One region of the Nocardia grenadensis genome, then DNA from elsewhere that is predicted to be linked to it. Evidence: riboswitches for the same ligand, from Rfam matches in the RefSeq annotation. Region 1 holds a riboswitch; each other region holds the start of a gene.
The links. Region 1 has a riboswitch for cobalamin ahead of metE (5-methyltetrahydropteroyltriglutamate--homocysteine S-methyltransferase). Riboswitches for the same ligand answer to the same signal wherever they lie in the genome.
Positions count from the first base shown of each region.

Region 2: it holds a riboswitch for cobalamin, as region 1 does, so the genes downstream of both, ACQPYS_RS06130 (ABC transporter substrate-binding protein) here and metE (5-methyltetrahydropteroyltriglutamate--homocysteine S-methyltransferase) in region 1, are expected to answer to the same signal.
Region 3: it holds a riboswitch for cobalamin, as region 1 does, so the genes downstream of both, ACQPYS_RS12190 (short-chain fatty acyl-CoA regulator family protein) here and metE (5-methyltetrahydropteroyltriglutamate--homocysteine S-methyltransferase) in region 1, are expected to answer to the same signal.
Region 4: it holds a riboswitch for cobalamin, as region 1 does, so the genes downstream of both, metE (5-methyltetrahydropteroyltriglutamate--homocysteine S-methyltransferase) here and metE (5-methyltetrahydropteroyltriglutamate--homocysteine S-methyltransferase) in region 1, are expected to answer to the same signal.

Region 1 covers NZ_CP192054.1:2,355,630-2,362,879, forward strand. The annotation lists gene ACQPYS_RS10730 (hypothetical protein) at 1-151, opposite strand, end outside; cobalamin riboswitch at 247-429, opposite strand; cobalamin riboswitch at 839-1,061, shown strand; gene metE (5-methyltetrahydropteroyltriglutamate--homocysteine S-methyltransferase) at 1,198-3,462, shown strand; gene ACQPYS_RS10740 (methylenetetrahydrofolate reductase) at 3,533-4,561, shown strand; gene pabB (aminodeoxychorismate synthase component I) at 4,790-5,911, shown strand; gene folP (dihydropteroate synthase) at 5,915-6,703, shown strand; gene ACQPYS_RS10755 (hypothetical protein) at 6,888-7,184, shown strand; gene ACQPYS_RS10760 (hypothetical protein) at 7,189-7,250, opposite strand, start outside.
Region 2 covers NZ_CP192054.1:1,380,287-1,387,536, reverse strand. The annotation lists gene ACQPYS_RS06140 (aminoglycoside adenylyltransferase family protein) at 1-303, shown strand, start outside; gene ACQPYS_RS06135 (SDR family NAD(P)-dependent oxidoreductase) at 393-1,130, opposite strand; cobalamin riboswitch at 1,260-1,410, shown strand; gene ACQPYS_RS06130 (ABC transporter substrate-binding protein) at 1,480-2,463, shown strand; gene ACQPYS_RS06125 (FecCD family ABC transporter permease) at 2,460-3,512, shown strand; gene ACQPYS_RS06120 (ABC transporter ATP-binding protein) at 3,559-4,362, shown strand; gene ACQPYS_RS06115 (hypothetical protein) at 4,507-4,632, shown strand; gene ACQPYS_RS06110 (hypothetical protein) at 4,828-5,712, shown strand; gene ACQPYS_RS06105 (endonuclease V) at 5,722-6,381, shown strand; gene proB (glutamate 5-kinase) at 6,423-7,250, opposite strand, start outside.
Region 3 covers NZ_CP192054.1:2,691,043-2,698,292, reverse strand. The annotation lists gene prpD (2-methylcitrate dehydratase PrpD) at 1-740, opposite strand, end outside; gene ACQPYS_RS12190 (short-chain fatty acyl-CoA regulator family protein) at 1,078-2,505, opposite strand; cobalamin riboswitch at 2,790-3,021, opposite strand; tRNA gene ACQPYS_RS12185 (tRNA-Pro) at 3,526-3,602, shown strand; gene ACQPYS_RS12180 (DUF6186 family protein) at 3,857-4,045, opposite strand; gene ACQPYS_RS12175 (hypothetical protein) at 4,054-4,467, opposite strand; gene ACQPYS_RS12170 (hypothetical protein) at 4,464-4,601, opposite strand; gene ACQPYS_RS12165 (hypothetical protein) at 5,126-5,284, shown strand; gene ACQPYS_RS12160 (hypothetical protein) at 5,372-5,683, shown strand; gene ACQPYS_RS12155 (hypothetical protein) at 5,912-6,388, shown strand; gene ACQPYS_RS12150 (PIG-L family deacetylase) at 6,731-7,250, shown strand, end outside.
Region 4 covers NZ_CP192054.1:4,648,677-4,655,926, reverse strand. The annotation lists gene ACQPYS_RS21240 (DAK2 domain-containing protein) at 1-832, shown strand, start outside; gene recG (ATP-dependent DNA helicase RecG) at 881-3,139, shown strand; gene ACQPYS_RS21230 (hypothetical protein) at 3,221-3,373, shown strand; gene metE (5-methyltetrahydropteroyltriglutamate--homocysteine S-methyltransferase) at 3,413-5,671, opposite strand; cobalamin riboswitch at 5,849-5,986, opposite strand; gene ACQPYS_RS21220 (pyruvate carboxylase) at 6,352-7,250, shown strand, end outside.

The DNA of each region.
Region 1 (7,250 bases):
CGACGGCGCGTTCGAGTTCTCGGTCGGGTCCGGGCCGGGGCAGGCCGAGAACGGTTGCGGTGAACGGCGGGGGCGGGACTGCCACGATGATCGTCTCCAGTGCGTTGCGGACGGCCGCCACCGCCCACGGGCAGCATCGACCGCCGACCACTGAGGGGCGATATGGCGTCGCCCGGAGCGCAGCGCTCCGCAGGGTCGGGAAGCCGGTCCGCGCGCCCGATCCACGAGGCGGTGGCCGCCGGGCACGGCGTGCCCGGCGCAGCGGCAGGTCTTCGGACTCGCGGGCACCGGCCTGTTCGGCCGACCTAGTGGCCGTCGCTTCCCGGGCGAGTACCCAGTGCTCGATGACGGCGGTCGTTCCCGCTCACCGCTGCGGGACAGTCCCGGAATCCCACCGGGTTCCCTCTCACCGGATCCCGGGATATCCCAGGATCCGGTTTCGACGCGTTCACCCGTGCCTGGGAATCCAGGTCGGCCGGAGATGAACGCGAACCAGCTGCTCGCTCATGATAGTCCGGCCGGGAGCCGCGCCGGTGCCGTTGCCTTCGGCCCGGTTGCGTAGTCGGGGGCCACCCCGGTGAAGCGTCGCCCGGTGCGAGCTGGGCGCTCGAGGTCTGGTCCGGATCGGCTCGGAGCCATTGGTCTGCTCCGCTCCGGACCGGCTGAATTCCCTGCTGTAGGTGTTCCCGGAACCGGGCCCGGTACGGAGCGGCTATCCAGTGCTCACCTCCGATGTGAGGTAACCGTCTTTCGCGATCCGATCGGAGTTGGCTATATTTGTCGGCGCAGCTGGTTCGCCGGAGGCGGAGTCGAGGAGCCCCTGATCCGTCCGATGGTGTCGAAGCTCGGTGGTGTTCGCATCGTCGAGTGAGAGGGAACCCGGTGGAAATCCGGGACTGTCCCGCAGCGGTGAGTGGGAACGACAGCCGTCACCCGCACTGGGCGCCTGCCTGGGAAGCGACGGTCGGTAGGACCAGCCCCGGGCCTCGAGCGCCGGGGTCGACCCGTTCGAGGGGTCGATGCCCACGAGTCCGAAGACCTGCCCGTTGTACCGGATACGCCGTATCCGGTGGTCGTCGCCTCGTGGATCGGGCGTTACGCCGAGTGGACCCGGGCACGGGAACGATGCTTCATGGGCTCCGCCAGTGTGCGCTCTGAATGGGTGGCGGTCATCGCTGCTGACCATGGAGTTCATTGATGTCGAACCCGCACACTACTTTTTCCGCAACCGTGCTGGGGCTCCCGCGCATCGGCCCCAACAGGGAGCTCAAACGCGCTACCGAGTCCTACTGGGCCGGGCGCCTCGATGCCGAGGGCTTGCACGCTGTCGCCGCGGACCTGCGCACCACCGCGCTGACCGCGGCGCGGGACGCCGGGCTGGATTCGGTGCCGGTGGGCACGTTCTCCTATTACGACCAGGTGCTCGATACCGCCGTGCTGCTCGGTGCGTTGCCCGAGCGGGTGTCGGGGATCGCCGATGAGCTGGATCGCTACTTCGCGGCGGCTCGTGGCAACGCCGAGGTCGCTCCGCTGGAGATGACCAAGTGGTTCGACACCAACTACCACTACTTGGTGCCCGAACTCGCCGCGGATACCGCGTTCTCCCTGCATCCGGAGAAGCCGCTGGCCGAGCTGCGCGAAGCGCTGGCTCTGGGCGTGCCGGCCCGCCCGGTGGTCGTCGGACCGATCACCTTCCTGAAGCTGGCCAAGTCGGTGGACGGCAGCGACCTGCTCGAGCGCCTGCCCGACCTGCTGCCCCTCTACGAGCGGCTGCTCGACCTGCTCGCCGAGGCCGGTGCGCAGTGGGTGCAGATCGATGAGCCGTCGCTGGTGACCGATCTGACCGAGGCCGAGCTGGCGGCCGTGCGTTCCACCTACCAGCGACTGTCTCAGGTGTCGGCGCGCCCGGCCATTCTGGTGGCCGCTTATTTCGGCCGCCTCGGGGTGGCGCTGCCGGTGCTGGCGGAGACCGGCATCGACGGTATCGCCGTCGACCTCGTCGCCGGTGGCGATGCGGACCTGGCCGTGGCGCAGTCGATCACGGACAAGCTGATCGTGGCGGGTGTCGTCGACGGTCACAATATCTGGCGCGTCGACCCCGATCACGCGCTTCCGCAGCTGACCGGGCTGCGCGATGCCGGAGTGTCGGTGGCCGTGTCGAGCTCGTGCTCGCTGCTGCACGTGCCCTACAGCCTCGCGCCCGAGACCGATCTGGACGAGCGCCTGCGCAGCTGGCTGGCATTCGGCGCGGAGAAGATCGCCGAAATCCGGGTGCTGGCCACCGCTCTCGCTGAGGGCGAGGGCACTGTCGCGGAGGCTCTGGAGATTGCTCGCACGGCGGTGGCCGACCGTAAGTCCGACCCGCGGCTGCGGGTCGAGTCGGTACGTGAGCGGCTGGCCGGACTGGACGCTGACACGGTGCGCCGCACCCCGGCCGACGAACGTCGCGTGCTACAGCAGCAGCGGCTGAACCTGCCGTTGCTGCCGACCACCACCATCGGCTCCTACCCGCAGACGAGCCGCATCCGGGTGGCCCGCGCGGAATTGCGCCGAGGCGAGATCGACCGGGCCGAATACGACACCCGGATGCGTGCCGAGATCGCCGAGGTCATCGCGCTGCAGGAGGAGATCGGTCTCGATGTGCTGGTGCACGGGGAGCCGGAGCGCAACGATATGGTGCAGTACTTCGCCGAGCAGCTCGACGGCTTCGCCGCGACGATCAACGGCTGGGTGCAGTCCTACGGCACCCGGTGCGTGCGCCCGCCGATCGTCTACGGCGATGTGGTCCGTCCGCGGGTCATGACCGTCGAGTGGATCACCTACGCGCAGTCGCTGACCAGCAGGCCGGTCAAGGGAATGCTGACCGGCCCGGTCACCATCCTGGCGTGGTCGTTCATCCGGGACGACCAGCCGCTCGCCGACACCGCCCGCCAGATCGCGTTGGCGATCCGGGACGAGACGGTGGACCTCGAGGCGGCCGGTATCGGCATCATCCAGGTCGACGAGCCCGCGCTACGTGAGCTGCTGCCGCTGCGTAAGGCCGATCAGGCCGCCTACTTGGACTGGGCGGTCGACGCGTTCCGGCTCTCGACCTCCGGCGTCGCCGATGCCACACAGATCCACACCCACCTGTGCTACTCGGAGTTCGGTGAGGTCATCGGGGCCATCGCGGGGCTGGATGCCGACGTCACCTCGATCGAGGCGGCGCGCTCGCATATGGAGGTGCTCGACGACCTCAACGCGGCCGGGTTCGGCCTGGGTGTCGGCCCGGGTGTCTACGATATCCACTCGCCGCGCGTGCCCGGCACCGAGGAGATCGAGAAGTCCCTCGCGCTCGCGCTGAAAGCCGTTCCGGCCGAACGGCTCTGGGTAAACCCGGACTGCGGTCTGAAGACCCGTCGCACCGACGAGGTCATCGCCTCGCTGCGTAATCTCGTCGCGGCGGCCCAGGCGCTTCGCTGACCTGTGACCGGGGCGCCCGCCCGGCGGGCGCCCCGGTTCCGCGGCGTTTCCCTTCCAGCCCGAGGCCTTCATGCACTTTTTCCCCGCGGACCGCACGCCGACCGGCCATGCCGTCCGAACCGCCCCTGCGGTGCCCGCATCCCGATCGGTGGTCGAGAGCCTGCGCGCCCACTCCACGACGCGGGTTCCGTTCTCCGTGGAGTTCAACCCGCCCCGGGACGCCGATGGTGAGGCCCGGTTGTGGCGCACCGTCCGGCAGTTCGAGCGCATGCATCCCGCGTTCGTGTCGATGACCTACGGTGCGGGTGGTTCGACCAAGGACCGCACCGCTCGCATCACCGGGCAGTTGGCCCAGCAGACCACCCTGCTGCCGATAGCGCATCTGACCGCGGTCGGGCACAGTCTGGCCGAACTGCGCGCGCTCGTCGGTTCCTACGCCGATTGCGGCATCCGCAATATCCTCGTTCTGCGCGGAGATCCGCCGGGCGACCCGCTCGGGGACTGGCAAAAGCATCCGGCCGGTGTCACCTATGCCGAGGAACTGGTTCGGGTCGTGCGCGATCTCGGCGACTTCGATGTCGGTGTCGCATCCTTCCCACAGGGCCATCACCGGTCCCCGGATCTGGAGACCGACACCGCTTTCCTGGCCGCGAAACTCCGCGCCGGAGCCGACTATTCGATCACCCAGATGTTCTTCGACATCGAGCACTACCTGCGGTTGCGTGATCGCATCGCCGCGCACGATCCGATCGAGGGCGCGAAACCGATCATCCCCGAACTGATGCCGATCACCTCACTACGCACCGTGCGCCGGGCGGTGGAGCTGTCCGGGCGGGAGTTGCCGGCCGCGGTACTGGATCGGCTGCGCAAGGCCGCGGGGGACGGCCCGCAGGAGAACCGCGAGGCGGTCCGCGCGGCAGGTATCGAGATCGCCACCGAGATGGCGCAACGGCTCATCGACGAGGGTGCGCCGTGTCTGCATTTCATCACCCTCAACTTCGCCAAGGCCACCACCCAGGTGCTCACCGATCTCGGCTACGAAGTGACAGCAGCGCCTCGGCCGGCGACGCGATCTCCGTCGGCTGCCGTCGGCAGGTAGCGGACACTGCGAGCGCTGTGGCAGTCGACCCGGACCGGGCTACCCGACTGCGGAAACCGCAACGGCCGAGCGACGGCCTACGGCTTGGACAAGATGAGGAACACCCCTGTGGCTGATAACTCCGGACGATCGATGTTCGGTGCAGCGCGTTTCGACGATCGCCGGAGCGGACGGAGCACGGTATTCCGGGATCCGGGTGCCGTGATCAGCGCGCGGACACTCGACGGTGTGAAATCCGCGCTGTCCCGCGCGGAGGAACTGGCTCGCCGCGGCAACTGGGTATACGGATTCGTGTCCTACCAGGCGGCTCCCGCATTCGACCCCGCGCTGCATGTCCGGGACCACACCGGGGCAGGTTCGATGCCGCTGTGCTGGTTCGCCGCGGTGCCACCGGATCACGTCTTTCACACCGACACCCGGCTGGACGTGGCCGGACCCGGGTCGTACCGTGTCGGCGACTGGCGCATGGCCGATTCCGTCGAGCGCTACCACCGGGCCGTCACCACTGTCCGTGAGCGCATCGCGGCGGGCGAGATCTACCAGGCCAACCTGACCACCAGGCTCGATGCCGCGATCTCCGGTGATCTCACCGCTGTGTACGCGGACCTGCTCGCCGCCCAGACCTGTTCCTACGGTGCCTACATCGACACCGGCGAGCACGCGGTCCTCAGCGTGAGCCCGGAGTTGTTCTTCCGCTGGGCCGGCGGGCGAGTGACGACCCGCCCGATGAAAGGCACGGCCCCGCGCGGGCGCGATTTCAGCGAAGACGCCGCCCTGCGAGCACGGCTGTCGGCGAGCGCGAAGGACCGTGCCGAGAACCTCATGATCGTCGACCTGCTCCGCAACGACCTGGCCAGAATCCCGGGCGCCCGCGATATCCGCGTGCTGTCGCTGTTCGATGCCGAGCCCTATGAGACGGTATGGCAGCTGACGTCGCATATCGCCGCCGAGGTACCGGACCGGACCGGCCTCGACAGCGTCTTCACCGCGTTGTTCCCGTGCGGATCGGTCACCGGGGCGCCGAAGTATCGCAGCATGGAGATCATCGGCGAACTGGAGAACACACCACGAGGGCTGTACTGCGGAGCCGTCGGCGTGATCGCGCCCACCGGTGACGGCGGTATCGACGCGACGTTCAGCGTCGCGATCCGCACCCTCGTCCACGACCGCGCCACCGGCCTGGCCCGCTACGGCGTCGGGGGCGGGGTCACCTGGGACTCGACCCCGAGCGGCGAATTCGCCGAAGCGCTGACCAAGGCACGAATCCTGGATCGGCTCAACAGCATCGAACGGATTGTGCCGGCACGCGGCGCTGTCGGCGATATGTACTCCTCACAGAAAGCCGGTTGACCGATGGCTCGAACACGCATCATGGGGGTCCTCAATCTCACCCCCGATTCCTTCTACGACGGCGGCCGATACACCCATCCCCGCGAGGCCGTCCGGCACGGCCACCAGATGCTCGCCGAAGGGGCCGACATCATCGACATCGGTGGTGAGTCGACGCGGCCCGGCGCCGTCGAAGTCCCCGCCGAGGTCGAATGCGAGCGCGTCTGCGCAGTCGTGGAGGCCCTGTCGCGGGACTGCCTCGTGTCCATCGATACCCGCCACGCGCAGGTCGCGCGCGCCGCCGTCCACGCCGGCGCCCGGCTGATCAACGACGTCTCCGCATCGCTGGCGCCGGTCGCCGCCGACCTCGGAGTCGGGTGGGTCGCGATGCACATGCGCGGTACCCCGGCGACCATGCAGGAGGCACCTCACTACGACGACGTCGTGGCCGAGGTCGCCCACCAGTTGATCTCCTGTGCCGAAACCGCCGAGCGTCTGGGAGTGCCCGAAGTCTTCATCGACCCCGGCCTCGGATTCGGCAAGACCACGGCCCACAACCTGGCGCTTGTCGAGGCGATCGATGTGCTCGCCGGAACCGGATATCCTGTGCTCATCGGCGCCAGCCGCAAATCTTTCATCGGTGCGGTCCTCGGCATCACCGACCCCGGCCAACGCCTTCCCGGTTCGCTCGCCGTCGCTGTTACTGCGGTCGCCCGCGGCGCAGCCGTCATCCGCACACACGACGTCGCACCCACCCGCCAGGCTGTGCTGATCGCCGAAGCGGTCAACGCACCCGCCCTCGCGCACCGGTGATCACCGCCCGGATCGGCCGAGTTCGCGGCCACCGCCCGATGAACCAGAAGGCATCAGCAACATGAAACACCCCGCGGACCGGTGTGACATCGTCTACTTCTTACAGCCCGAGACACACATCGCACCGGCTCGTGAATATCTGAGAACAGCACCGACCCGGGTCCGCGCCATCATGTACGCGTGCGTGGTCGCCGTTGCGGAAGCACCGCGGGACCAGTTCGCGGGCGGCGGCCACTGGGAAGTCATGGACGGCAGAATGTCCGGCTGGTTCGCGGTCAGCGTCAACACGAAAGACCGCGCGCAGCACCGCCTGTTCTGTCTGCTCGACGAAGACGCCATCGGAAGGGATCGGCCTCTGCTCGTCGTGATCGCGGGAAAGACCAAGAAATTCGGTGCCGGCGCGTTCGCCGGGAGCGACTACGCACAAATCCGGCAGATCGGCGCGGAGTATCTGGCGCACAATCCCCGGTCGATCTGCTGAAGTCTCACTGGCCCCGCTGATCCCGATCGGCCCGAGCCGGTTCGTCCAGAGCCTCGATCTCCCGAC
Region 2 (7,250 bases), 980 kb from region 1:
GCGAGCCTGCCCACATTGATCGCGGGCGTGGACGGTGACGAGCGCAATACCGTCCTGACGCTGGCCCGGATGTGGGTCACCGCGGAGACCGGGGAGGTGGTCTCCAAAGCCGAAGCCGCCCAGCGCATCGCCGCCCGGGCGCCGGCCCCGCACGCCGCGCTGCTGCACCGCGCGCGGGACGGCTATCTCGGTGTGGCGGTGGACGACTGGACCCGGTATCGCGACGAGACCGCGGCCTTCGTGCGGTATGCCGCCGCGGGAATCACGGCCGCCGCCGCGGTCACCGGCCGCGCACAGCGCTGAACGGTCCGCGCCACACCGGGGCCCCGGATCGGGGCGGCACGTACGCGGGCCCGGAACCGGAGCGGCGGATCGGCGGCGACCGGCACCTCCTACCAGGCGATGGCCCCCTGTGCACCGACGAAGGAGCCGTCGGTGCACACCTGCGGCGATTCCGCCGCCGCGAGGACGACCTGGGCGGCCTGTTCCGGCGTCGTCGGCGCGTCGGCCGCCGCGGGCGCCAGTTCGGTCGCGACGAAACCGGGGCATACCGAGATCACCCGGACGGCGGTATCGGCGAGCGATTTCGCCAGGCCTACCGTGATGCTGTTCAGTGCCGCCTTCGACGCCTGGTAGCCCGGGACCACCATCGAGTAGTACGCCGACTCCGGGTTCCGCTGCTCGGTGAGCGAGCCCATCTCGCTGGAGATGTTGACGATCCGCCCGGCCGGTGCGCGGCGCACCAGCGGCAGCAGCGCTTCGATCACATTGGCGGGGCCGAAGGTGTTGGTCATCAAAGTCTCGGTGAACGCGCCGGGGTGGGCGAAGTTCACCGTGCCGGTGGCGGTGGCCTCGGGCAGGATGCCGGCATTGTTCACCAGCACATCGATGTGGTCGTACCGTTCGCCGAGGGAATCACGCAGGCACCGCGCGCTGTCCGCTGAGCACACGTCGAGGATTTCGCCCTCGGCCGCCGACCCCGCCGACCGCAGTTCGTCCACCACGGCGTTCACCGCCGGCGCGCGGCGCCCGGTGACGATCACCCGGTAACCCGCGCGGGCGAATGCCGTCGCGGTGGCGCGTCCGAGCCCGCGGGTCGCTCCGGTGACCACCACGATCTTCTCCGACATGTTCGTTCCTTTCGTGATTTCCGTTCGTGCCCTATGAGCATCAGTGAGGGCATAGCGTGCACGCTGGCAGAAAATCGCCGTCGCATTCGCCCGCGGCCGGTTCGAACCGGTCGAACGTCCAGTTCCCTGTCGGATAGCATGGGCGATGGCCGCTCTGCGGTCACGACGTGATGAGGGAACCCGGTGGAAATCCGGGACTGGCGCGCAACGGTGACACCCGCGGGTGAAGTCCGATCACTCATCCGCCGAGCTCGGTTCCCGGCCTCGCGCACAGGCCCAGACGCAAGGAGTCCACGCCGTGACGCGGTCCATTTCCCTGGCGGTCACCGCCGTGGTATCCACCCTCCTGATGACCGCATGTGCCGGTACACCCGATTCGGGCGGTCCGGCCGCCGGGTCCACCGCCGGCTATCCGCTGACAATCGAGAACTGCGGCGTCGAGGTCACCGTGGCGGCACCGCCGCAGCGGGCGGTCGCGCTCAATCAGGGGTCGGCGGAAATCCTGCTGTCGCTCGGTCTGGCCGATCGGATGGTCGGCACCGCCACCTGGACCGATCCGGTCCGAGAGAACCTGGCCGCCGACAACACGCGCGTGCCGCGGCTGGCCGACAATCGCCCCTCCTTCGAAGTGGTCCTGGACAAGGAACCGGATTTCGTCGCCGCCTCCTTCGGCGGCACCCTCGGTCCCGGTGGCGTGGCCGACCGGCAGCAGTTCACCGAGCTGGGCGTACCCACCTACCTCTCACCGACCGATTGCGCCGACAAAACCGATATCAGCGTCAATGCCGACGGCGCCCGTACCGCACCGCTGACCATGGATTCGGTGTACCGGGAGATCCGCGACCTGGCCGCGATCTTCGATATCCCGGACCGGGGTGAGCGGCTGGTCACCGACCTCCGCGACCGCTACGCTGCCGCGTCCGGTCGGATCGCGGCGGATCGGGTCTCGCTGGCCTACTGGTTCGCCGATACCGCCACGCCGTACGTGGCGGGCTGTTGCGGTTCGTCCGGGATCATCACCGACGCGGTCGGCGCGAAGAACGTATTCGACGACACCACCGACGAATGGCCGCAGGTCAGCTGGGAAACCGTCCTCGACCGCGACCCGACCGCCCTGGTCCTGGCCGACCTGAGCCGGCGCAGCCTCGCCGGGGACGCACTGGACAGCAAGATCGCGTTCTTGGAATCGAATCCGGTGACGGCGAAGCTGACCGCGGTCCGCGAGCGGCGCTACATCGTGGTCAATGGCGCCGATCTGAACCCCTCGATCCGGACGGTCGACGGGATCGAGAAGGTCGCCGACGCCCTGGCGCGGTGGGGTTACGGTTCGTGAGGTCGGCGGCACCGAGCACCACGGTCCGGCTCGCCCGCGCTCCCGCGACGGTGGCGCTGGTGGTGTCCGGGGTGGTCGTGCTGGTCGTCTCGATGGCCTTCACCATCACGATCGGTCCGGCCGAGCTGTCGGTCGGCGAGGTCTACGCCGTGCTGTTCGAGAAACTCGGTGCCGGTACCGCGGCCGTCTCGCCTATCCGCGAAGGCATCGTCTGGCAGTTGCGGCTGCCCCGGACCCTGCTGGCCGCGATCTGCGGGGCAGGTCTGGCGGTATGCGGAGTCGTCATGCAGTCGCTGTTGCGTAATCCGCTCGCCGATCCGTTCGTGCTCGGGATCTCCTCCGGCGCCTCGACGGGTGCGGTACTGGTGGCGGTCCTCGGTGTGGGTGGCGGCCTGATCTCGTTGTCCACCGGCGCTTTCCTCGGCGCACTCGTCTCGTTCGGGCTGGTGCTGGTGCTGGCCGCGGGAGCCGGGGGTGGCACCGCGAAGGTGGTGCTGGCCGGGGTCGCCGGAACCCAGCTGTTCTCCGCGCTCACCTCGTTCATCGTTCTGTCCTCGGCCGATGCCGAACGGACCCGCGGCATCCTGTTCTGGCTGCTGGGTTCGCTGGCGGGCGCCGGCTGGACCGATGTGGGCACGACCGCGGCCGTCTGCGCCGCCGGGCTGGTATTATGCGGGTGGTATGCCTCCGCGCTGGACGCGTTCACCTTCGGCTCGTCGACCGCCGCGACCCTGGGCGTCGCGGTCGGCCGGACCCGGCCGATCCTGCTCGTGATCACCGCACTGATCACGGCGGTCCTGGTCAGCGCGGCCGGGGCGATCGGTTTCATCGGCCTGGTGCTACCGCACGCCGCGCGGTTCCTCGTCGGGCCCCGGCACAGCCGGTTGATCCCGGTGACCGCGGTCCTGGGCGCGATCCTGCTGGTCTGGGTCGACGCGCTCGCCCGGACCGTATTCGCGCCGCAGGAGGTACCGGTCGGCGTCGTCACGGCCCTCATCGGCGTGCCCGCCTTCGCCCTGCTGCTGTTCCGCACCCGGAGCGCGCCGTGACCGGCCGGACAGTCGAATACCGGACCTCGCCTCCGCGGAGCGCACGGTGACACTGCACGCACAGGACCTGTCCTGGACCCGCGGCGGCAACCTCGTTGTCGACGCGGTGACCGTCCACCCGGAACCCGGGCAGACAGTGGGGCTGCTGGGACCCAACGGTTCCGGTAAATCGTCGCTGCTACGCCTACTGGCCGGTGTTTCCCGGCCCGATCGCGGCAGCATCACCCTGGACGGAACCCCCCTGCACCGCCTCGGCCGCCGCCCGCTGGCCCGCCGGATCGCGATGGTCGGGCAGCACGCGCACACCGAGGTCGATATCACCGTGCGAGATGTGGTGCGGCTCGGGCGTATTCCGCACCGCGACGTGTTCGGCCAGGACGGCGATGAGGAAGCGGCGATCGACCGGGCCCTGCGCGATACCGGGCTCGCCGGCCACGCACACCGCTACTGGAACACCCTCTCGGGTGGTGAACGGCAACGCACCCAGATCGCCCGGGCGCTGGCCCAGGAGCCCGGTGAACTACTGCTCGACGAGCCGACGAATCACCTCGATATCGCCCATCAGCTCGATATCCTCGATCTCGTCACGCGGTTGCCTCTCACCACCGTGGTGGCCCTGCACGATCTCAATCTCGCCGCGATGTTCTGCGACTATCTGCTGATCCTGGACCGGGGCCGGGTCGCCGCGCACGGCAGCCCCACCGAAACCCTCACCGAACGACTCGTGCGCGACGTCTACGGTGTGGACGCCACGATCGCGATCGACGGCGGTGTGCCGGTCGTCCGCTATCGGCGCCCTGCCGTCACCACTCGGCCCGGCCGACGAACCCGATACGGAGCCGACGGTTAGTTCCCGCGGCGCTGATGTTCCTCGGCGTACGGGCCTCCCACGGAGCGATATCGATCTACCTGGAACCCCAGCTGTTCCGGATACCGCGCGACGTTCTCCCGATGCCCGCGGCGGTCGAATCGGCGCGCTCGGTCCCGTACTTCGATGCCGATCGTGGGCACCCACCTCGCCACCTTCACCGTCTGGGGTGTGGTCTCGCTGATCGTCGTGACGCTGATCGACCGGTTCCGGCCGCCGCGGACGCTCACCCCGGTCTCCGTCGCAGCCTGAACCACGCGAACATCTCCCGGCCGGTACTCGCGGCGCGATACGCCACGAGCACCGGCCGGGACGGAGACGCGAGGGCGGGTCCGGGGCCGAGCCGAGCGGTGACGCACAGACGACACGGTGCGCGAGGCGGAGTTGCCCTTCGATTGCCGATATCATCGCAGGCGCCCGATCGAATCTGAAGTACAGGTAGTACCGATGACAAGCCAGCCGCACACCGTATCCCCCGCGAAGCCGAACGCCGTTGCGGGGCCGGACGCGGTGGCCGATCCGCGACCTGTTCCGGACCGGGACTATTTCCCGCCCCCACGGGAGCTGTGGGGCAACCTGAACGGCTGGACCTATCCGGCGGTGTTCCTGGTAGCCGTACTCGCCACTTTCCTGCTGGCCCAGGCCGCGCTCGCGCTGGACTCCGGGCAACCGTTGCAGCCGGCGTTCCATATCGCGGCCGCCGCCTGGGTCGCCTCCTACCTGCCGATGCTCTCGGCGACCTCACGGGGCCGTTCGCGAATCCGGATCGAAGGCGCGCGATTCGCCAATGAGCAGGACACGCTGGTGATCCGCCGGTCCCTCGGTTACGAGGTCGCCTTGGTGGTCTGTTTCCTCGGCCTGGCGACCCTGTGCGCGATCTTCGGTATCGGCACCTGGACCGGCACGCTCACCCTGAACCCGCACCCGCCGATTCCCCCGTGGGTGGCTCTCACCGCTGCCGGGCTGGTGCTGCTCTATCTCTGTGTGTACGCGCGACGTCCGGAGATCCGACGGCTGGTGCTCACGCCGATGCATATCGTGTTGCCCACCAAGACCTCGATCGCGAACATGGTGAGCTGGACTTCGATCGAACAGCTCGAGGTGGTGTCGCGCAACAACTCCAAGGGCACCATCCGCATATCCCGCCCCGGCCGCAAACCCGGTCGCCGGGTCACGAAATGTATCCACGCGGAGAAACTCTCGATCGGGTCGGCGGCCACATACTGGCTGATCCGCTTCTACCACGAGAACCCCGACCTGCGCGCCGAGCTCGCCGACGAACGGGCCGCCGAACGGTTGCGTACCTACGCGGTGGTCCCCGAGGCCGGATAGGCTGCCGGCATGGTACGGGTCCGGCAGATGCACGAATGGGCGGTCAGCGCGGACGAGGCCGTCGCCGTGCAGCAGCGCTTGCGCGACCGGGTGCGGGTGCTCGACGAGCACGGCCCGGTCCGGCGGGCCGCCGGACTGGATGTCGCCTACCGCGATCCCGATATCGCGATAGGCGTGGTCACCGTGCTGGATGTGGATTCGCTGACCGTGGTGGACCGGTCCGTCGTCCGGGAACGTATCGAGTTCCCCTATATCTCGGGTCTTTTCGCGTTCCGGGAGATCCCCCCGCTCACCCGCGCGCTCGAAGCCCTGCGCATCGAGCCCGATGTGCTCGTCTGCGACGGTCACGGGCCGGCCCATCCCCGCCGCTTCGGTCTCGCCGCGCATCTGGGTGTACTCACCGACCTGCCGAGTGTCGGTGTCGCGAAGAAGGCCTCCGGCGAATACCACGAGCCCGGCCCGGACCGCGGTGATTCCGGCCCGGTCACCGTGGACGGGGAGGTCGTCGGCCGCGCCCTGCGCACCCGACCCGGAGTCAAACCACTGTTCGTCTCGGTCGGGCATCGCTTCACCCTCGACTCCGCCTGCGCGCTGGTGCTGCGGCTTGCCCCGCGCTACCGGCTCCCGGAAACCACCCGCACCGCCGACCATCTGGGCCGTATCGCCTGACCCGGCGGCCGGACCCGCACCGGCGAAGCCGTTCCGGCGGGTCAGACGCGCACCAGGTCGTCGGCGTGGATCACCGGACGCTGCATACCGTCCGGCAGCTCCCGGGTCGATCGGCCCAGCACCGTCGCGAGTTCGGCGGCGTCGTATTCCACGACTCCCCGCGCCACGACCGTGCGATCCGGGCCCACGAGATCCACCACATCACCGCCGTGGAAACGACCGCGGACGCCGATGATTCCGGCGGCGAGCAGCGAACGCCGGGCATTGGCCACGGCCTCGACCGCCCCGGAATCGATGAGGATCGCGCCCCGGCTGTCGGCGGCGTGCCGGACCCAGAACCGGCGCGCCGACAACCGCACCGGGCGGGCGGCGAAAGCGGTACCGACCGTGCCGGTCCCGAGCGCTTCGGCGGCTTCGGCGGCCGCGGCCAGCAGGACCGGGACGCCGGCGTCCGCGGCCAGCCGGGCGGCCGACAGTTTCGAAGCCATCCCGCCGGTGCCGAGCACGCCGCCGCTCCCGGCGATCACACCGTCGAGATCGGCGCTGGTGCGCACCTCACCGATGAAATTCGCATCGCCCTTGCGCGGATCACCGTCGTAGAGCCCGGCCACGTCGGAGAGCAGGAACAACGCGTCGGCACCCACCAGATGAGCCACCAGCGCCGCCAGCCGGTCGTTGTCGCCGAACCGGATCTCCTCGGTGGCGACGGTATCGTTCTCGTTCACCACCGCCACCGCGCCCAGCGAACGCAGCCGGTCCAGGGTGCGCTGCGCATTGCGGTGATGTTCCCGGCGGGCGAAATCGTCGGCACTGAGCAGGATCTGACCGACGGTGCGGTCGTAGCGGGCGAACGAGGTGCCCCAGGCATG
Region 3 (7,250 bases), 340 kb from region 1:
TCGCCCTCCCAGACCGGCGCCGGCGCGCCCTCCCCGCGCAGTGCGCGATCGACGGCCTCCACCGCCATCTTCCCCGCGAACGCGGGGGCGTAGGCCTTCCAGCTCGAGATCTCGCCCTTCCGCGACTGACGGGTCGCGGTGGTGGTGTGCAGGGCCTGCCCGATGGCCTGGTAGATGGTCTCGGCGTCGAGGCCGAGCAGGCTACCGATACCCGCCGCGGCCGACGGTCCGAGATGGGCCACATGATCGATCTTGTGCTCGTGCAGGCAGATAGACCGCACCAGGTCGATCTGGATCTCGTAGCCGGTCGCCAAACCGCGGAGCAGGTCACGACCGGTACGTCCGGCGTGCTGGGCGACCGCCAGGATCGCCGGAATATTGTCGCCCGGGTGGGAGTATTCCGCGGCCAGGAAAGTGTCGTGGAAGTCGAGCTCGCGTACTGCCACACCGTTGGCCCAGGCCGTCCATTCCGGCGAGAACCGGCCCTCGGCACCGAACACGGTCGCCCCCGGCCGGTAGGGATGCGCCAACGCCTGGGCCCGGGCGTTGGCTACCGGACGTCGGGTCAGCGCGGCCGCGGCGACGGCGGCGTTGTCGATGATCCGGTTGACGATCATCTCCGCGGTCTCCGGAGCGACCTCCACCGGATCGGTCGCCACCTCGGCGATCTGCCACGCCAGATGCTCCTCGCGGGGGAAATGCTCCGCGGAACGGTGGGTGCGGACGAGATGATTCTTCACGGTCCAGGACCTCCAGGCGATCGGTGGAATTCACTCGATTCGCACGCTACCGAGAGTCCGGGGCCGCGGAAACGGGTTGCAGAAGGCGAATTATGCAGAATAGATCCTGCGAATTTGCGTAAGTTGCGGAAGGTCGCCATACGCCCGGACCTGCACTGACACTGCCAGCAGCCGCCCGGGCACACGATCCGGCATCGCGGCGGGCCTGAGCACGCCGAAACGAATGACGTGTAAGGGCCGTAGATCGAAAATTACGAGCGATATCAATTCGCGGAATACCGAGCGTCCGATTACGGCATGCATCGGAATAATCCCGATGCCGCCGGTTCGGGCCCGATCAGCGAGTGTTGCTCGCCGGTGCGTAAGGAGTATTCGCCGGACGGTTCTCGTCGGCCGCGAGCGGACGGCCGATCTGCGGAAACGCCCGCTGCGCGCACGCGGTGCGTTCACAGACCCGGCAGCCGGCACCGATCGGGACAGCGACCGCCGGATCGCGCACCGGGAGCCCATGCGAGTAGACGAGCTTCTCCGCGAAGGTCAGGTCGCAGCCGAGACCGACGGCGAAATGCCGTGCCGGCGCCAGATATCCGGGGTTGCTCTCCCCGGTCGTACGGGCCAGCCACAGATAGGTACGCCCGTCGGGCATCTCGGCGATCTGCGTGCGGATCCGGCCCGGGGTCGCGAAGGCATCGTGCACCACCCACAGCGGACAACTCCCCCCGACCCGGGAGAAGTGAAAAGCGGTAGCGGACTGCCGTTTCGAGATATTTCCCGCCCGGTCGGTGCGGACGAAGAAGAACGGCACGCCGCGTTGCCCCCGCCGCTGGAGCGTCGAGAGCCGGTGACAGACCGTCTCGAACCCGACCTCGAATTGCGCGGAGAGCAGGTCGATATCGTAACGCAATCGCTCGGCCGCACCCAGAAAACGCCCGTAGGGCAGGATCAGCGCACCGGCGAAGTAGTTCGCCAGCCCGATCCGCAGCAACCGCAGCGACTCCGCCGGTAGCGGCCCGGTCTCCGTGAGCAGCTCGTCGAGCGCCTCGGACTGCGTGAGAAATGCCAACTGAGTGGCCAGCTGGAACGCCCGCTGGCCCGCGGTCAGCCGCCGCGCGAGCGCGAGTACGCGGGCCTGCGGGTCGTAGATGCGCTTGGGTCCCGGCCTGCCGGGATCCTCCGAACGGATCCGCACCGCCACCCCGAACTCGTCACGCAGCAAACGCGCCAACTGCAGATCCAACCCGCCGAGCGTGAAGCCGCTCCGGGTGAACAGTTCCTCCGCGGCGGTGTCGAGGACCGGAATGTGATTGCGCCGGTCGTAGAAGTAGTCCCGCACATCCTCGTAGGGCATAGCGGTGCGCGGTGCCTTGGCCGGACCGTCGATCCCGGCGGTGAGTAGTTCCAGCTGCCCGTCGGCCGTGCGCAGCCGCCGATGCTGACTGATCAGCAGCCGCGCCGCCGTCGGCACCCGGGACAGCAGGTCGTCGAGTTCGCTACTGGTAACCGCCGCCGTCTCGGGATCCTCGACGAACACTTCCTGCAGGTCCGCGAGCAGCCGCGCGTCGGTCTCCGGCGCGAAGAACCCCACCTCCAGGTCGAAGGTGGAGGTCAGGCGCATCAGCACCGGCACCGTCAGCGGCCGCTGATCGTTCTCCAGCTGATTCACATAACTCACCGACAACCCGAGCGCCTTGGCCAGCCCCGACTGCGACAGCCCCCGCTGCTCCCGCAGTGCACGCAACCGCCCCCCGCCGTACATCTTCTCCACCGCCGGCACCTTTCCTCGCATGACCACTCACGACCCACCCGATACAGCGATCCGGACTCGAACGACAGCGAGCCCGGGCCCCAGGCACCGGACCGCACGGGAACCCCGGCGGCGCATTCATGTTCCCGCCGAACAGCTTCGAAGAGGCCTGCACAGCGCACGCTCCATCGGTAGCACCAACGACCACCACCCACGAACGCGCGACCCGACGCCCCCGGGCACGGTCCGGGGCGTAGAACGGCGGCGAAACGCCCGATCCGCGAGGCGACAGCCAACCGGACACGGCGTGCCCGGCACAACCGGCAGGTCTTCGGACTCGCGGGCACCGACCCTCACTCGGTCGACCCGGGTCCGCACCCGGGCTGCTACTACCACGCCGTCGCTTCCCGAACCTCCGGCCCAGTGCGTCTGACGGCGGTCGCTCCCGCTCACCGCTGCGGGACAGTCCCGGATTCCCACCGGGTTCCCTCTCACCCGCCACCCGATGTCACCGACACCGAACGACAGGCTTCGACATCCCGCGCACACCGAAACAGCGCGGGATGAACCAGCTGCATCCGTCAGGATATGCCCGGCTCGAGCTGGGACTCCAGTGGGGCGGTGGGCAGTACCGGCGTACAACGCGCACGGACTACCCATCGGACGCCGTAGATAGGGGGACGGACAGCGAAACGCCGCCGGGCAAAGAGCCCAGCGGCGTCCGGTCGGGAAGTCGACGTCCAACAGGCGCCTCTCGGCGAGTGGTCGCTCGTAGCGACAGAAGAAGGCGCGGCCCGGGGCTGTCCGGACGCCGACAGGGGTCCAACAAAGAGAACCAGGGAGCTATTCGATCAGGTACGTGATGCCGGACACCGGAGATCCGAGCGCGCGGAGAGCCGGGGCAGCAGCCGAGCCCACACGGCAGCACACCCCGCGGCCCGAATGCGGTCCGAAATCCGACAACACCCCGCTCAACCAGCCGATTTCCTCTCTCGAACACCTCTGAGGTAATCTCATCGAGCGCCGGAACACACGGCGCAACGGGCTGTGGCGCAGTTTGGTAGCGCACTTGACTGGGGGTCAAGTGGTCGCAGGTTCAAATCCTGTCAGCCCGACCATAGAAAAACCCCTTCCCACCTGCATGGGAGGGGTTTTCTCTTATTCCACCAGTCGGAGTTCGGGACCAATTCGGACCAGCACGGCCAGAAGCTCGCGGCGTCGGTACGGCGCAGGACCACCGGTAGCGCCTCCTCGAGGATCGGTATCGGCCGGGCCCGCTTGGTCTTGGTGCCCTCCCCCGCACCGCCTCGTATCCTCCTGCCGAGTTACCCGAGCCGGCTGTCCGGCTCGTCGCGTCCGATCCCTTGCGGCACTATCGCGCGAGAAAGTGCCAGCCGACCCATGCCCACACGAGCACACCAGCGATCCTCGCAACCCGAGTGCGCGTGAGGTACGCGATTGTTTCGCCCAGAGGCGCGACCAGATCCCGGCGCACATGCGTGACCGCGACCATGCCGAGCGTGACCGCCAGTACCAGCACGAAGCCGACGATGATGATCATCCGATCGCTCATCTCGACACCAGCCACCAGCCGACACCCAGCCATACCAGCCATCCGGCCAACCGCAGCGGCCACTGCTCGAGTGCCGGATCCAGCAGCGTCGACAATGTCGGGTGTACGTGGCTCGGCTGCGTCCAATCAGGTTTCCGCACAAAGGCGTACACTTCCCACGCCGATGCGGTGACCAGCAGCGTCGACCAGACTGCCACTCCGCGCCGCAGCCGGGCGGTGGACGGGATCGGCCTGGCCCCAGCGTGGAACGCCAGTACCGTCGCCACGACCACCGGCACCAGCACCAGCAGGGTTGCCGGCCAACCGAACGGTCGGGTGGCGGCTCCACCCGCCGCCAGCACGGCACCGGCGGCCAGCAGCGGCATCCGCCGCCGGCATGATCGGGCCGAGCGCTCCGGTTCCCCTGTCACATGGGCAGAATAAGGCCCTGGGCGCCGGTGCCGGGCCATCGGTCACCCAGCCACGCCGCGACGATCTCGACCCGCTGCTCGCGACCGTACCGGATTGCTCGCCACGATTCCCAGGTCGGAGACTTCGCCGACATCCTGCGGCACCGGATATCCCACCTCCAGCCGGGCTCCCGAACTGCTGAACGCGACCGCCGAGACGTACCTGGCCCGGTCTACCCATCCAGCACCATCCGGACGTTCCACGCGCATGCCAACGTGCTGGATCAAGCCACCGACCGCCGCGGGAGCGATGCGGCCGAGCCAAGGCGAGGCCGATATGGAGAAGTGATGATCGACGCAGGCAGGGCGCATCAAGGGTCGGCGTCAGTTGGCGAGCGACCGCGCTACCGATTCGGTACGCCAGGAACGTCGGAGGCACGGTGCCGGATGCGTCCAGTTGTCGGTGGGGTACTCCCGTGCCGTCCGCTCCGCTCGGTGCGGGCGCGACTGTCGGCCGCAGGCACGCGCTCGTCGTCCAGTGTCGGGATGGAGCGTGCCAGGACGACCTCGGACCTGGTACGCCCGCCGACCCTTCTTTGCTGCGGCTGTATCCGGGAGAGTGGTTCTGGACCGTCCCAGAGGTGTCGTGTCGTCGCTCGAAGAGATCTACGGTGGAGATATGACCGCCTTGGGGCGTCGGCATCTATTGGTCGCGCGGGATGCCGACACGGTGCGCATCACCATGAACCGGCCGGAGCGGCGCAATGCTCTGTCGGGCGAGTATCTGGTCGAACTGCTTGCCTTCCTGGCGAAGCGCCCACCCGTCTGGCGCGATTAGCGCTGCAACAGTGACGTCGGCTCGGGCATTCCCCCGGCCGGGTTATCGAACATACGTTCTAACTCGAGGTATGCTGCATCGGTGACCATGAATTCGACCGCGCTGGCGCCGGCTGCCCGAACACCAGGATGGCCGGAGCTGGCCGATGTCGACTTGCTGCGCGCACTCGTCGAAACCGAACGCCGCCGAAAGCACCTGGATGCCGCCATGCGCGCGGCCGTCGCCGAGGCCGAACGTCGTGGCCTCGCCGCGGACACCGGCTATAGGGACACCGTGGAGTTATTGACCGATCTGCTGCGGATCAGCGCCCACGAGGCGCGCCGACGAATCAACTGTGCGGCCCCGCAGGCCCGCTCGCGTTCCAGGAAGGTATGGCAGGTGCTGGCGGCAGCAAGTTGAGGCCGAGCCCGGGCGCCTCGACCGGAGGCGGGCGGGCTCGACACGGCCACGGGGCACGACCGACGGACGGCGACGGCCGTGAGATCAGCTCGGCGGAATGAGGATGAACAGCGGTATCCACGACGCGTGGGCCGCCGCCCGGTGCATCGATGCCGCCCTCACCGGTACCGAGGACACCCACGTAGGCCGGTTGTACAGCGAACTCCGCCGTGATGCCGCGTCAACCATGTGCAGGCGGTCGCGCAGCGCAACTACGACGGTATGCGGCAATCGGATTCGGCGGCCCGCGAGGCACGGGCCGAATCGCAGTCGGCACTGGACCGCGACCTGTTCGACAAGCGGGAACACCAGCGGCGGGCCGCGATGTTCACATCCCTGCGTATCACTCGCGGGCGACTCGGCCGGGAACTGCGTGCGGTTCCCGATACGGTCCGCTCCGCCGGGCGGCGGCTGTCGGAAATGCTGTGCTACGGAACGGTCACCGCACCCGGCATCTACGACGGTGTGACGATTCGCGCTGCGGCGGCAGCGGGTTTCCGCGCGGCCTATGTCTCGGGCGCGGCCGTATCGGCTACCGCGCTGGGCCGGCCCGACCTCGGCTATCTGGGTCTCGCGGAGATGGCCGAGCAGGTGCGTCGGATGACCGCGGAGGGTGTCTTATGTGGAGAGTTTCTTGTAGCAGGTGAGAGTTGCGGCGAGTTGTAGAAACGCTGCGAAGAGGCGGCCTTGCGTTCCTGAAGGTGGATCCCTGCATTTAACAATGTGGAGAACGACGGCCCCGGTATGGAATTCTTGCTCGCGCCAGCGTACCCGCGCTCACAGAAGGAGATTCGGTCGATGGAACATCCGGTGTGGGCGCGAATGCCCACCGAACTCCGGTACCGTATCGACGAACTGATCGCATTCGTAGAGTCCCGGGCACGGGTCGTCGAGTGTGTCACGGATCGCCTTGATCGCGAGCAGCTTTTTATCTCGAGCGGCGGGGTCGGCCGGAACCACGGCAGACCGAGTTCGGTATACCGTTCGAGGAGCAGGTCTTGACCTGCTGTGATTCGACGCGAATCGACCGGTGGCGCGGAGTGGAACGAACTGGGAAGCGGGATGGTGGCGGCGAGTGGCGGCGAGGGCCGGTTACGCAGGCGTGTTGTCCTCGCCTCGGCTCTGACGGCGGCCTGGCTGGTCGCGGACGGCTCCGCGGACAGCGTCGGCCGGGACGGTAATCGGCGCGCGGCAGCGGTGGCCCGGCGGCGGGCGCACACCGATGTGCTGTTCATCGGGGCGCATCCGGACGACGAGTCGTTCAATCTGTCGACCTTCGGACAATGGCGGGAAAACCTCGGCTGGAGTACCAGCGTAGTCACCATTACCCGCGGCGAGGGCGGTGGCAATGCGGCCGGGCCCGAAGAGGGCCCGGAACTCGGGCTGATCCGGGAGGCCGAGGAGCGCCGGGCGACCGGCATGGTCGGTATCGAAAATGTCTACTACCTCGATAAACCGGACTTCTGGTACACGCTGTCCGCACCCTTGACCGCGCGTATCTGGGGTGAACAGGATACGTTGGCGCGCT
Region 4 (7,250 bases), 2.3 Mb from region 1:
CGCGATCCGTATCGAGCATCTGATCGAGGACGCCGACCACGGGAACGGCGCGAGCACCGGGCCCGGCGACCCGCGCGCCGGTGGCGCCGTGGTCACCGAGGTGCGCGAGGCGGCGGACAGTAGGCAGGTGCACGACCGGGCCGTCCGGCGGATCAGCGGACGCCTCGGTGAACCCGCCGACCGCGGGGTGCTGGCCGTCGCGTCCGGTGCCGGCGCCGCGGCGCTCTTCGAGGCGGGGGGCGCGGTGGTGCTGAACGCCGAACAGACGCTGGAATCGGCCGTACTGCTCGCCGCCATCCGGCAGCTCCCGCATCGGGAAGTGCTGGTACTCCCCAACGGTGCGCTGCCGGCCCACGAACTCGTGGCGGTCGGCGCGGCGGCCCGCGACGCACGCCGGGACGTGCTGCTGCTGCCGAGCGCGAGCATGGTCCAGGGCCTCGCGGCCCTGGCGGTACACGATCGGGCCCGGATCGCCGTGGACGATGCCTTCACCATGTCCGAGGCGGCCGCGAGCACCCGCTGGGGCGCGCTGCGCCGGGCCCGTGGACGCGCGCTCACCATGGTCGGGACCTGCGCGCCCGGCGACGGGCTCGGCCTGGTGGGCCACGATGTGGTGGTGATCGACCGGGATACCCGGGCCGCCGGGCAGACCCTGCTGGACCGGATGCTCGGGCTGGGCGGTGAACTGGTGACCCTGCTGGTCGGCGCGGCCGCACCGGACGGTCTCGCCGACGATCTCGCGCGGCATATCGGTGACGAATTCGCCGGGGTGGAGGTCACGGTGTATGCCGGAGGCCAGCAGGGCGACCTGATACAGATCGGTGTGGAATGAGTATCCGCCGGACCCGCCGCCGCGGGCCGTGGGGACAGGAGTAGCGCGATGGCGACACTGAGCGACCGGCTCGACCATCTGCTCGGCGCGAAGGCCGCCGCGACGCTGGCGGACGCGTTCGATATGCACACCGTGGAAGATCTGCTGCGCCACTATCCGCTGCGCTACGCCACCCAGGGGCAGCCGCTCACCGAGGAGGCCCCGGAGGACGGGGCGCACATCACCGTGATCGGCCGGGTCACCAAGGCTGATCTGCGGCCGATGCGGCAGCGGCGCGGGTCACTGCTGAAGGTGGTGCTCGATACCGGCGGCGGGCGCGGCGTGGATGTCACGTTCTTCAACGGCGACAAGGTGAAATACGCGGTCCGGCAGGGCGTCCGGGCCATGATGTCGGGCACGGTCAACTACTGGCGGCCCGGTCAGTGGAATCTCAGCCATCCGGGATATCTGATCCTGCCGGAGGCCGACGACGAGGAACCGACCCTGACCACCGTGCGCGGCGGGGGTGACCTACGGGGGATCGCGCAGAGCGCGAAGGGCGCCGGCGGCGTGGATATGTCTTTCTTCGATCGGGAATTCATCCCGGTCTACCCGGCGACGGCGAGGGTGCAGAGCTGGGAGATCCTGGCCTGTGTCCGGCAGGTTCTCGATCAGCTCGACCCGCTCGCCGATCCGCTGCCCGCCGCCGTGCGCGACGAACGGGAACTGATGCCGGTGGGCGATGCGCTGCGCCTGATCCATCTGCCCGAACGCACCTCCGATATCGAACGCGCCCGGGAACGGCTGCGGTTCGACGAGGCGCTGGCACTGCAACTGGTCCTCGCCGAACGGCGGCACGAGGTGGCGGGCCGTACCGCGCGGGTCTGCCCGTTGCGCACGGACGGAATCGTCGCCGCCTTCGAGGAGCGGCTGCCGTTCGAACTCACCGCGGGACAGCGCGGGGTCATCGGCGAGATCTCGGCGGATCTGTCCCGGGAGCAACCCATGCACCGGCTGCTGCAGGGCGAGGTGGGTTCGGGTAAGACCGTCGTCGCGCTGCACGCCATGCTGCAGGTGATCGACGCGGGTCAGCAGTGTGCGCTGCTCGCGCCCACCGAGGTACTCGCCGCCCAGCACTATCGGTCGCTGCGGGCGATGCTGGGCGACCTCGGGCAGGCGGGGGAACTGGGTGCGGCCGAGACCGCCACCCGGGTGACCTTGGTGACCGGTTCCATGCCGGCCGCGGCGAAACGAGCCGCATTGCTCGCCGCGGTGACCGGGGACGCGGGCATCGTGATCGGCACCCACGCCCTGATCCAGGACGCGGTCGAATTCTTCGATCTGGGCCTGGTGGTGGTGGACGAACAGCACCGGTTCGGGGTGGAGCAGCGTGATGCGCTGCGGGCCAAGGCGAAATCGGGTTTCTCCCCGCATCTGCTGGTGATGACCGCGACCCCGATCCCGCGCACCATCGCCATGACCACCCTGGGCGACCTGGAGACCTCCACGCTCGCCGAACTGCCCCGCGGGCGTTCGCCCATCCAGTCGAAGGTGGTACCGCGCCGGGTGCATCCCAACTGGGTGGACCGGGCCTGGGAGCGGATCACCGAGGAGGTCGGCGCGGGCCGGCAGGCCTATGTCGTGTGCTCGCGGATCGGTGACGACGAAGACGGTTCCGGGGCACGGGGTAAGAAAGCCGCGGAGAAGGAAGCTCCGCCGACACAGGCCGTGGTCGATGTCTTCGACCGCCTGCGCACCGGACCGCTCGCGCGGCTGCGGATCGGGCTGCTGCACGGACGGCTGCCGTCGGATGAAAAAGACCAGGTGATGCGCGACTTCAATGCCGGCGATATCGATGTGCTGGTCTGTACGACAGTGGTCGAGGTGGGCGTGGACGTGCCGAACGCGACCGTGATGGTGATCGTGGACGCCGACCGGTTCGGGGTGAGCCAGCTGCACCAGCTCCGGGGCCGCATCGGGCGCGGTGCACATCCCGGGCTGTGCCTGTTGATCACCGACGCCGCACCCGGGGGTCCGGCGATGACCAGGCTGGAGGCCGTCGCCGCCACCACCGACGGATTCGAGCTCTCGGTACTCGATCTGCGGCAGCGCCGCGAGGGCGATGTGCTCGGCGCGGCGCAGTCGGGGACCACCCGGTCGCTGCGCCTGCTGTCGCTGCTCGACGATCTGGAGGTCATCACCGCCGCCCAGGAACTGGCCCGCACGGTGGTGGAGCAGGATCCCGGGCTGACCCGGCACCCCGGGCTGGCGGCGATGATGCACGCTGCCGTCGATTCCGAACGCTTGGAATATCTGGCCAAATCCTGATCGGCGTACCTGGGAACCGGGCCGGGACACCCGGCGTCAAACCTGGCAACGGTAAAACGCCGAAGGAAAGGATCAGGTCTCATGGGGGAAAGACAAGGGTGCCGGGTGGTGCGGCGGGGGCCGTCCGCACCGGCCCGGATCCGGCCGGTGCTGCGCGTGGCGCAGGCCTGCCCGCACTGTGTGGCCCGGCGGACGAAACGCCGGGAACCAGGAGCCGGGGAGCTGGAGGGCTGAACGGTCCGGGTCGCGGGTGGCGCGGCCCGGACCGGGAATTCAGCGGACGCCGTGGGCGGCGGCCACCATATTGCGCAGAGATGCCTCCACCTCGGCCGGGCCGCGGGTCTTCAGGCCGCAGTCGGGATTGACCCAGAGACGTTCGGCCGGCACCGCTTCCAGGGCCGCACGTAGGGACGCGGTGATCTCCTCGACACCGGGCACCCGGGGCGAGTGGATATCGTAGACGCCCGGTCCCACCCCGGCGGCGAAGCCGGAGGCGTTCAGATCGCCCAGTACCTCCATCCGCGAGCGGGCGGCCTCGATGGACGTGACATCGGCGTCCAGCCCGGCAATGGCGTCGATCACCTCACCGAACTCCGAGTAGCACAGGTGGGTGTGGATCTGGACGGAGTCGGCCACCCCGGAGGTGGCCAGCCGGAAGGCATGCACCGACCAGTCCAGGTACGCCTGCTGATCGGCGTCACGCAGCGGGAGCAGCTCCCGCAGCGCGGGCTCGTCGACCTGGACGATGCGGATACCCGCGTTCTGCAGATCCACCGTCTCGTCCCGGATCGCCAGGGCCACCTGCCGGGCCGAATCCGCCAGTGGCTGGTCGTCGCGGACGAAGGACCAGGCCAGGATGGTGACCGGGCCGGTGAGCATGCCCTTGACGGGTTTGTCGGTGAGCGACTGCGCGTAGGTGATCCAGTCAACCGTCATCGCGGCCGGGCGGGAGACGTCACCGAACAGGATGGGCGGGCGCACGCAGCGGGTGCCGTAGGACTGCACCCAGCCCAGATCGGTCGCCGCGAATCCGTCCAGCTGTTCGGCGAAGTACTGCACCATATCGTTGCGTTCCGGTTCGCCGTGTACGAGGACATCGAGCCCGAGTTCCTCCTGCAGGGCGACGACCTCGCCGATCTCCGCCCGCATCCGGCGCACGTACTCGGCCCGGTCGATCTCCCCGGACCGCAGTGCCGCCCGGGCCAGCCGGATGGCCGAGGTCTGCGGGTAGGAGCCGATGGTGGTGGTCGGCAGCGGCGGCAGGTGCAGACGCTCCCGCTGCAGGGTCCGGCGCTGTTCGGCGGGAGCCCGCCGGGCGGCGTCCGGGCCCAGCGCGGCGAGTCGCGCCCGTACCTGCGCATTGCCGATCCGTGGATCGGCACGGCGGCTCGCGGCGGCGGCCCGGGCGGTCTCCAGTTCCGCGGCGACCGCCTCGGTGCCGGAGCTCAGTCCGGTCGCCAGCACCCGCACCTCGGCGGTCTTCTCGGCGCCGAAGGCGAGCCAGGAGCGCAGTGCGTCGTCGAGTCGAGTCTCCACCTCCAGCGAGTACGGGACGTGCAGCAGCGAGCACGAGGTGGAAACCGCCAGGGCCCCTACGCTGCCCAGCAGCGTGGCCAGCGTCGACAGCGCACCGTCGAGATCGGTGCGCCAGACATTTCGACCGTCGACCACGCCCGCGACCAGTAGTTTGTGCGACAGAGCGGGGACCGCCGCCACCGCGGCGACCTCGGTGCCGGCGACCAGATCGACGGCGATACCTTCGACATCGGTGGCGGCCAGCGCTTCCAGCGCCGCGCCCGGATACCCGAAATAGGTGGCCACCAGCACCGCCGGCCGCCGCCCCGCCGCGGTGAGTTCGGTGTAGACCCGCCGGACCGTCGCCAGTTCCACCGCGGTGAGATCGGTGACCAGCGCGGGTTCGTCGAGTTGTACCCAGCCCGCGCCCGCCTCGGCGAGCAGCCGCAGCAATTCCCGGTACAGCGGGATCAGTTCGTCGATCCGGTCCAGCGCCGCGCCGTCGGTGGTCTTGGCCAGTTTCAGGAAGGTGACCGGTCCGATGATCACGGGCCGGACCGGTACGCCGAGTTCGATCGCTTCGGCCACCTGCGCCAGCAGATCTTCCGGATGCAGGCCGAATTTGGTGTCCGGGCCGAGTTCGGGCACCAGGTAGTGGTAGTTGGTGTCGAACCACTTGGTCATCTCCAGCGGTTCCACCGACTCGGTTCCGCGCGCGGCCGCGAAATAGCGGTCCAGCCGATCCTCGATCCCGGCGACCCGCTCGGGTAGGGCGCCGAGAAGAACGGCGGTGTCGAGCATCTGGTCGTAGTAGGAGAAGGTGCCGACGGGGATCGAGTCCAGTCCGGCGGCGGTCAGTTCCGCGTACTGGTCCCGGCGCAGCGCGCGGCCGGTCTCGTGTAGTCGCGCCGCGTCTATCCGGCCCGCCCAGTAGGACTCGGTCGCCCGTTTCAGTTCCCGGCGCGGCCCGACCCGGGGGAGTCCGAGAACCGTTGCGGTGAACGGGGTGTGCGAAATAACAGTCACGGTGTTCTCCAGTGCTGAAGTTCGACGGCCGTCGCCGTTCCCGGACGCACGGCACCGATGAGACCCCGAACGACCCGGCCGTGCGGTCGGGTCGGTTGTCAGCACTGGTGGCGGCGCCCGCTCCACGAGGCGACGACCACCGGATACGGCGTATCCGGTACAACCGGCAGGTCTTCGGACTCGCGGGCACCGGCCGGTCGGCCGACCTACTGGCCGTCGCTTCCCAGGCGTGCTGCCCAGTGCTGATGACGGCGGTCGTTCCTGCTCACCGCTGCGGGACAGTTCCGGATTTCCACCGGATTCCCTCTCACCCGCGTGGTGCGGGCTTCGGCGCCGGGGGCGGACGTTCGGGGCTCCTCGTCGTCCGGCCGGCGGACCAGCTGCGGGTTCCACCATAACGCGCCGGCACGAGCGGTCCGCATCTCCCCGCGCGGCACGGGCGCGGGCGGCGGTACGTGGTGCGGCAGCGACGCGTTTGCCGGTGGTGATCACGTACCCGGAATAGCGGGGTATTGGCTGGGGTTCCGGCACCGCGCCGCAGGGGGCCGCGGGTGGTGAGATATGACGGCACGGTGAACTCCTTTTCGCACCCTTGCAATACCCCCTTGTGAAAACTCTGCGAAGTGGACTTCGCTGTCGATCCTGGGTGTGACGCCGGGTACGTTGGTTCAATGTTCTCGAAAGTCTTGGTTGCCAACCGCGGCGAAATCGCCATCCGAGCCTTCCGTGCGGCGTACGAGCTCGGTATCGGAACGGTTGCCGTCTTCCCGCACGAGGACCGTAATTCGGTCCACCGCCTGAAGGCGGACGAGGCATACGAGATCGGCGAGGAAGGTCATCCGGTCCGGGCCTACCTCTCGGTCGACGCCATCATCGAGGCGGCGAAGACCGCGGGCGCCGACGCCATCTACCCCGGCTACGGGTTCCTCTCGGAGAATCCCGATCTGGCCGCCGCATGCGCGAGGGAGGGCATCACCTTCATCGGACCGTCGGCCGAGGTTCTCGAACTGGCGGGCAACAAGGCCCGCGCGATCGCCGCGGCGCGCGCGGCCGGGCTGCCGGTCCTGGATTCGAGCGCACCCTCGGCCGACGTGGCGGAGTTGCTGACGGCCGCGGAATCCATGGAGTTCCCGGTATTCGTGAAGGCCGTCGCCGGTGGCGGCGGGCGCGGTATGCGCCGGGTGGCCGAGCGGTCCGGGCTGCGGGAAGCGATCGAGGCGGCCTCGCGCGAGGCGGAGTCGGCGTTCGGTGATCCGACGGTGTTCCTGGAGCAGGCCGTGGTGAACCCGCGGCATATCGAAGTGCAGATCCTGGCCGATACCCAGGGCAATGTGATGCACCTGTTCGAGCGGGACTGTTCGCTGCAGCGGCGGCACCAGAAGGTGATCGAGCTGGCCCCGGCCCCGAATCTGGATCCGGAGTTGCGGGACCGGATCTGCGCGGACGCGGTGGCCTTCGCCCGGCAGATCGGGTACAGCTGTGCGGGCACGGTGGAATTCCTGCTCGACGAACGCGGTAAACACGTGTTCATCGAGATGAATCCGCGGATCCAGGTGGAACATACGGTGAC